Regions from separate parts of the Peribacillus sp. FSL K6-1552 genome, predicted to be linked through region 2. Evidence: riboswitches for the same ligand, from Rfam matches in the RefSeq annotation. Region 2 holds a riboswitch; each other region holds the start of a gene.

Region 1 (2,271 bases), 2.3 Mb from region 2:
GTGCTTCCCGTGTTGGATTTCCGCTCCTGCTGTAATCGTACTTGCCGAATGTATCGATATCAGTTTGATGGAAAGTGGAAGCGTGCTGAATAGGGACGCTCACACCGCCTGTTGTCGGATCGAATTTATGCTGGTTATGAAGTAATTTGGTTTCAAAACTGAAATCATGATTTGTCATCGTAGTGCCTCCCTTTTTACATGTGCAAATGCTTGTTGCAGGTCTTGAATTAAATCGTCGCTGTCTTCGATGCCAACCGAGAAGCGTAGAAGTCGATTACAAACCCCATTAGCAGTTCTAACTTCAAGAGGGATATCGGCATGTGTTTGTGTAGCCGGATAGGTGATGAAGCTTTCAACGCCTCCAAGACTTTCTGCAAATGAAATTAATGAAAGTGATTGTAAAAATGGATTGACCGCTGCTTCGTCAATTATCCGGAAAGAAATCATACCACCTCTGCCGGGATACAGGACGTCCGTTACACATTCATGTTCTGATAAATAATCTACAAGGATTTTGGCGTTCTTTTCATGACGTTCCATCCGCAGTGCCAGGGTTTTCATTCCGCGCATTAACAGCCATGAATCAAATGGGCTCAACACCGCTCCTGTTCCATTATGATGGAAGGCAATCGAATCACATAATTCTGCACCTTTAGCCACGATTAGTCCAGCCAGAACATCATTATGACCACCGAGATACTTCGTTGCGCTATGGATTACAATATCGGCTCCAAGCAGGATAGGCTGCTGCAGAAGCGGCGTATAAAAAGTGTTGTCAACAATCAAAAGTAAATTAAATTGTTTGGCAAGTGCGGCAACAGCGCTAATATCTGTTTGCTGCATAAGAGGGTTAGTGGGAGTTTCGATAAAGATGGCTTTTGTTTGAGGAGTAATAGCTTTTTCGATATCCTCTAAACAACAAGTGTTTACATAGTCACACTGTAAGCCCCATTTTTTAAAACCTTGTTCTAGCAAACGATATGTACCACCATATAGATCTTCGCTGACTATCCATGCATCACCTGATTTAAATAAGGCTAGTATGGTAGAGATGGCCGCCATTCCTGAACTGCAGGCATACCCTTGGTCACCTCTTTCAAGGTTGGCGATGGATTGTTCCAAAAGTTGACGTGTTGGATTACCTGTCCTTGTATAATCGAATCCAGTTGATTGGCCAATTCCTTCGTGGCGGAAAGCTGTCGAAAAGTAAACCGGCGGATTGACTGTTCCTGTCGCGGTTTCACTGCGATTACCTAGTTGAGCAAGATATGTTTCTGTTTTATACATAGTTTTCACTGCTCCTTTGTGTTTTATAAAATAAAAAAAGTCTTCTTTAAGAAGAAGACTTGGTTAAGTATGGACGAGTCATTCTTCTTATCTTCCAAGTTCACAAACTTGTGGAATTAGCACCTTTTCATTGGTTTGAAACAAATGAAGGTTGCTGAGGTGTCATCGGGCCATTCCCTATACCTCTCTCGATAAGAGTTTAGATTATTCAATTTCTTTTGAATTTACTATATATATAAAGTGCTGTCAAGAACATTCTGGGAAAATATTGCTCGATAATTCTTTATTGGTTAATTAGGACTAGCGTTTTCAAAACATGATTGGTCCAATGAAAAACCCCTAAATATTGTGGAAAACGCGATGGTATAAGGTGTTGAGATTCTTTAAAAGACTTTGTTTAATTAAATGGATTTTCTGAAATATAGGGAAGGTTTTGTTCTGTTTCTTTGCTTTAAAATAATAAAGTTTGTACAATGTATAGAGAGAAGAATTAATAATATGTCATTATTCATTTCATATACATAAGGTTTTCGGTGGATAGTGCAAACATAGGAGGAGAACACATGGAATACAGAATCGAACGAGATACGATGGGTGAAGTGAAAGTTCCTGCTGATAAGTATTGGGGAGCACAAACCGAGAGAAGCCGTAACAACTTCAAAATTGGTAATGAAAAAATGCCGATTGAATTAGTCCGTGCGTTTGCATACGTAAAGCAAGCGGCAGCTAAAGTGAACTATGACCTTGGTGATCTTTCAGAAGTGAAAAAGAATGCCATCGTTAAAATTTGTGGCGAAATTCTAGAAGGTACACTTGATGAACATTTCCCCCTTGTGGTCTGGCAAACAGGCAGTGGCACGCAAAGTAATATGAATGTGAATGAAGTGGTCGCTAACAAAGGGAATGAATGGTTAAAAGAAAACGGTGAGTCCGAAACCCTTCACCCAAATGATGATGTCAACAAGGCGCAAAGCTCTAATGACA
Region 2 (2,271 bases):
AGTTCCTGAAGCTGTCTGGATTTTTCGAATTGCATCATTTAAACACCTTCTCTGAAATTTCTTGAAATTCTAGTCACAAATGATATATGTTTATCATAGTCTTGTAAAGTGCTTTTTTACATATAGAGATTTAAAAAAATGAAATGGAAAATCTCATTCCACCAAATGGATATTGCCTTTGGATAACCATATATTAATTTTCATTTCGCAGAACAAAAGGATAGAAAAAGCCGGCTAATCTAAACCAGATATAGTTATTTTACCTGAACTTTGAACAGTTGGATACGACTTAACTAGATTGAATGAGATTGCGGATGAAGAAGCAGAAAAAACGATTACATTCATTTTTTATAACATACGTATACAAGGATGGCAGTGAGTCCATACCGTTCAAAAGGTGCGCAAGTTCTATTCGTATCCGCCGAGTGGCCCAAACCGAGGCTCGATCATTAGGGACCGATATAGGGTCAGCCGTGCCATGGAGAACCAAGCCTACGTTTTAGCATTAAATCGTTCAGGGTCCGATTTTAATAAAATATTTGCCGAACAATCCCTGATTATAGATCCATGGGGGAATATCGTAAGTGAAGCCGGCAAAAGAAAGAACTCCTAACAGGTACCCTGGACCTCTCAAAAGTAACGGAAGCATGTAACAAAACTGAATTCGAAGAACTTCGTGCGGATTATTATTAAATTACCCATTGACAAACTATTTAAAAAGTTGATATTATTTTCCCGAAGATTAAAATTTCAGAAAACATTTACATTTACATTTACTCTTATCAAGAGCAGGCTGAGGGATAAAGGCCCTATGAAGCCCAGCAACCGACTGTAATACCATTGTGAAATGGGGCGGAGTTTCCGCCGGATTATAAATCCACAGGGCACGGTGCTAATTCCACCAGAAAGCAATATTTCTGGAAGATAAGAGGTCCGAAGCTAAAACTTCTGCCTCTTTCTATATGAAAGAGGCTTTTTCATTATTATTTTTATATATTTGGAGGGGAAAATAATGACTTTAAACCATTCGAACTTTGAATTACTGTCAAATGAAACTGCAATAACCCTTGCAAAAAAACTAGGGTTGGTCAAAACAGATGCCACTTTAAAATGTAGAGAGATAGGCGATGGAAACTTAAATTATGTTTTTCATATTACAGACACAGCCACAAAAAAAGGAATTATAATCAAACAAGCGGTTCCTTATGCAAAGGTACTTGGTGAAAGTTGGCCGCTGACCTTAAAAAGGGCTGCAATTGAAGCAAATGCACTTATCCATTTTAAGAGCTATTGTCCCGAATTTGTACCGCAAGTCTATTATTCAGATGAACAGCTTGCTATCACAATCATGGAAGACCTCTCACACTTAAAAATAGCGAGAACAGGCTTAATCGATGGCGATCAATTTCCATTACTATCGAAACATATTGGTGAGTATGTTGCGAAAACGGCATTTTACACATCTGATTTGCATTTAGAACCGTCTGCGAAAAAAGAAGTGGCCCGAAACTTCACGAATCCTGAACTCTGCAAAATTACTGAAGTTTTTGTTTTCACAGATCCTTTTTTTGAAGAACTACCGGGTGAGTATGAAGTAGAATTGACGGATGCTGCCAAAAGCATTTGGAATGATCAAGAAGTAATACTTGAAGTCTCTAAGCTGAAACAAAGCTTTGAAACCGAACAGGAAGCCTTACTTCATGGAGATTTACATACGGGAAGTATATTTGCAAGTGATACCGAAACGAAGATTATTGATCCTGAATTCGCTTTTTATGGACCAGTTGGGTTTGATCTTGGCCAATACACAGCAAACCTTCTATTCCAGGCAGTTACACGTAATCCCGCTGGAAAAGAGGAAATTTTCACACACCTCCAAGAATTTTGGGATACTTTTGAAGAGACATATACTAATCTTTGGAATACCCAAAACAAAAGTCCGTTTCGTCAAGTAAATGGTTATCTATCATATGTGCTCACTAAATTCAGAAAAGATGCATATGGTTTTGCTGGCTGTGAGCTGATTCGGAGAACAATAGGCTTATCTCATGTTGCAGATTTAAATGTTATTGAAGATAAAGAAACAAGAATCGCTGCCAAAACGGCTACATTGAAAATTGGTGCTTTTTTAATTAAAAAAAGGGAAGAATTAGATGTTCCAGCTGTGATTGAAGCATTGAAGCAACATACACTGCCTACTTATTCAACCCTTTAAAAGGAGAACTACATATGACGACGACGACAACAGCCTTACCTTATTCCGTTCAATGG
Region 3 (2,271 bases), 1.8 Mb from region 2:
TAAAAAAGGTTGCTAGTACTGAGATACTAGTCATATAAAGTGTTTCTTTTGTTGCTTCAATAATGTCTTCCCAATCTACATTCGGTAATAATTCTTCAAGCATGAGTAATCACCTCCACGCCTACATGCTGTGCTTTAATGAATTCGATTGCGCGGAGCATTTCATCCTCATTGCCATCAAGGTGGATAAATAACGTTCCATATGAACCACTTCTAGTTTGAGATATTTTTCCTTGAACGATATTGACATCCAACTCAAAGTTACGTACCAGCTTAGTAATTAACGGACTCTCTGCATGATCTCCTACGAACGTCAATTGAATTACTTTTCCTGCCGGATAGCGTTCCAGCAAGTGTTCCATTGTTTCTTTTGTTTCTTCAGGCTCTGTTACCTGTTGAACGAAACGCTTCGTCATTTGTTCTTTCGGATTCTTGAAGACTTCCAGGACAGGTCCTTGTTCAACTACTTGACCACTTTCCATTACTGCCACGCGGTGACAAATTTTACGGATGACGTGCATTTCATGTGTAATCAAAACAATCGTTAGACCAAGACGCTTATTGATGTCCACAAGCAATTCAAGTATTGAATCGGTTGTCTGCGGGTCTAAAGCAGACGTCGCTTCATCGCACAGTAGCACTTTAGGATTGTTAGCAAGAGCCCTAGCAATCCCGACCCTTTGTTTTTGCCCTCCGCTTAATTGCGAAGGATATGCCTTTTCTCTTCCTTCAAGCCCAACTAACTTAATTAATTCATTCACACGCTTGATACGCTCGTTTTTCGAAACCCCTGCAATTTCTAGAGGAAACGATATATTCTCCTGAACGGTTCTAGACCATAATAAATTAAAATGTTGAAAGATCATGCTGATTTCTTGTCGAGCTTTACGTAGCTTAGCACCTTTGATTTTGGAAATTTCTTTATCAGCCACCACAACGGATCCTTCTGTTGGTGTTTCCAATCCATTAAGCATCCTGATCAAAGTACTTTTCCCTGCTCCGCTGTAGCCAATAATACCGAAAATCTCGCCTTTATTTATTTCAACATTAACATTATTTACAGCCTTAATCGTGTCGCTGCTTCCTTTTCCTGTTCGGAATAGCTTACTAACTTTTGTCAATGTAATCATTAATACTCACCTCTTTTATCCAATAAAACCTATGAACTTAGTTGATTTATCTTCATTATCAGCCTGTAAATATGTTTTAAAACCGTTTTTCAATATTGCTATACATGTAAAGGTTTTCCCAAACTAAATAGAAAAAACCTTTCTGCATGAGCAGAAAGGCAGGTGAAAAAGCAGGCCTTTCTCTCATCTTCCAAAGCGATTAAACTTTGTGTGAATTGGCACCTTTCCAAGGAAATTTCCTTGTCGGTTGCCGGGTTTCATCGGGCACATCCCTCCACCTCTCTTGATAAGAGCTAATATATAGAATATTTTGTACATCATTAAGTTCTTTAGTATGGAGAAATTTTATCATAGATAAAAAAGGAGCGCAATGTATAATATTTCTAGGAAAGAATGAACAGGTCTTTTTTATTAAACAGTTTTAGAAGTTAAGGAGACAATATTCGTCGCTTTTTCAATTGCCTGCTCTAAATCTTCTATTAAATCCTCTACGTTTTCTATACCAATCGATATGCGCACTTGATCAGCACTTACACCTGCTTTTGCTAAACCTACATCATTTAATTGTTGATGGGTCGTACTAGCAGGGTGGATAATTAAACTTTTAGCATCCCCTACGTTGGCTACATGCGACCATAATTCTACCGAATTGATAAGTTTTGCTCCAGCTTCGCGTCCACCTTGAATTCCAAAAGTCACAACAGATCCTGCTCCCTTAGGCAAATATTTGTCCGCCAGCGCTTTATCAGGGTGACTTCCATTACTAGGGTGCGAAACCCAGTTCACGGCAGGATGATTTTCCAAATATTGAATAACAGACTTAGTGTTCGAAAGATGCTCTTTCATTCTCACATGCAACGTTTCTAGCCCCAGCGTAAACTGGAACGCGCTTTGAGCACTTAACGTCGGCCCTAAATCACGAAGTAATTGCACACGAGCTTTTGTGATAAAGGCAGCAGGGCCGACTGCTTCAGAGTATACAATCCCATCGTAGCTTGGATCTGGTTCCGTAAAGCCAGGGTAGTTTGGTGAGTTCCAGTCGAATTTGCCCCCATCCACGATGATGCCTCCTAAGGTGGTTCCATTTCCCAAGAGCCATTTTGTAGCAGAGTGGATGACAATGTCCGCTCCAAAATCAATT

The links. A riboswitch is a leader RNA that binds a small molecule or an ion and turns the genes downstream of it on or off. The one in region 2 is predicted to bind S-adenosylmethionine.
Region 1: another riboswitch for S-adenosylmethionine. It lies ahead of NST21_RS05970 (methionine biosynthesis PLP-dependent protein); the one in region 2 lies ahead of mtnK (S-methyl-5-thioribose kinase).
Region 3: another riboswitch for S-adenosylmethionine. It lies ahead of NST21_RS25835 (methionine ABC transporter ATP-binding protein); the one in region 2 lies ahead of mtnK (S-methyl-5-thioribose kinase).

Annotation. Positions count from the first base shown of each region.
Region 1 covers NZ_JBBOST010000001.1:1,238,352-1,240,622, forward strand. The annotation lists gene metC (cystathionine beta-lyase) at 1-178, opposite strand, end outside; gene NST21_RS05970 (methionine biosynthesis PLP-dependent protein) at 175-1,287, opposite strand; SAM riboswitch class I at 1,372-1,485, opposite strand; gene fumC (class II fumarate hydratase) at 1,851-2,271, shown strand, end outside.
Region 2 covers NZ_JBBOST010000001.1:3,551,446-3,553,716, forward strand. The annotation lists gene NST21_RS16975 (pyridoxal phosphate-dependent aminotransferase) at 1-38, opposite strand, end outside; gene NST21_RS16980 (nitrilase-related carbon-nitrogen hydrolase) at 479-613, shown strand; SAM riboswitch class I at 777-931, shown strand; gene mtnK (S-methyl-5-thioribose kinase) at 1,013-2,215, shown strand; gene mtnA (S-methyl-5-thioribose-1-phosphate isomerase) at 2,230-2,271, shown strand, end outside.
Region 3 covers NZ_JBBOST010000001.1:5,363,597-5,365,867, forward strand. The annotation lists gene NST21_RS25830 (methionine ABC transporter permease) at 1-103, opposite strand, end outside; gene NST21_RS25835 (methionine ABC transporter ATP-binding protein) at 96-1,130, opposite strand; SAM riboswitch class I at 1,311-1,423, opposite strand; gene NST21_RS25840 (O-acetylhomoserine aminocarboxypropyltransferase/cysteine synthase family protein) at 1,542-2,271, opposite strand, start outside.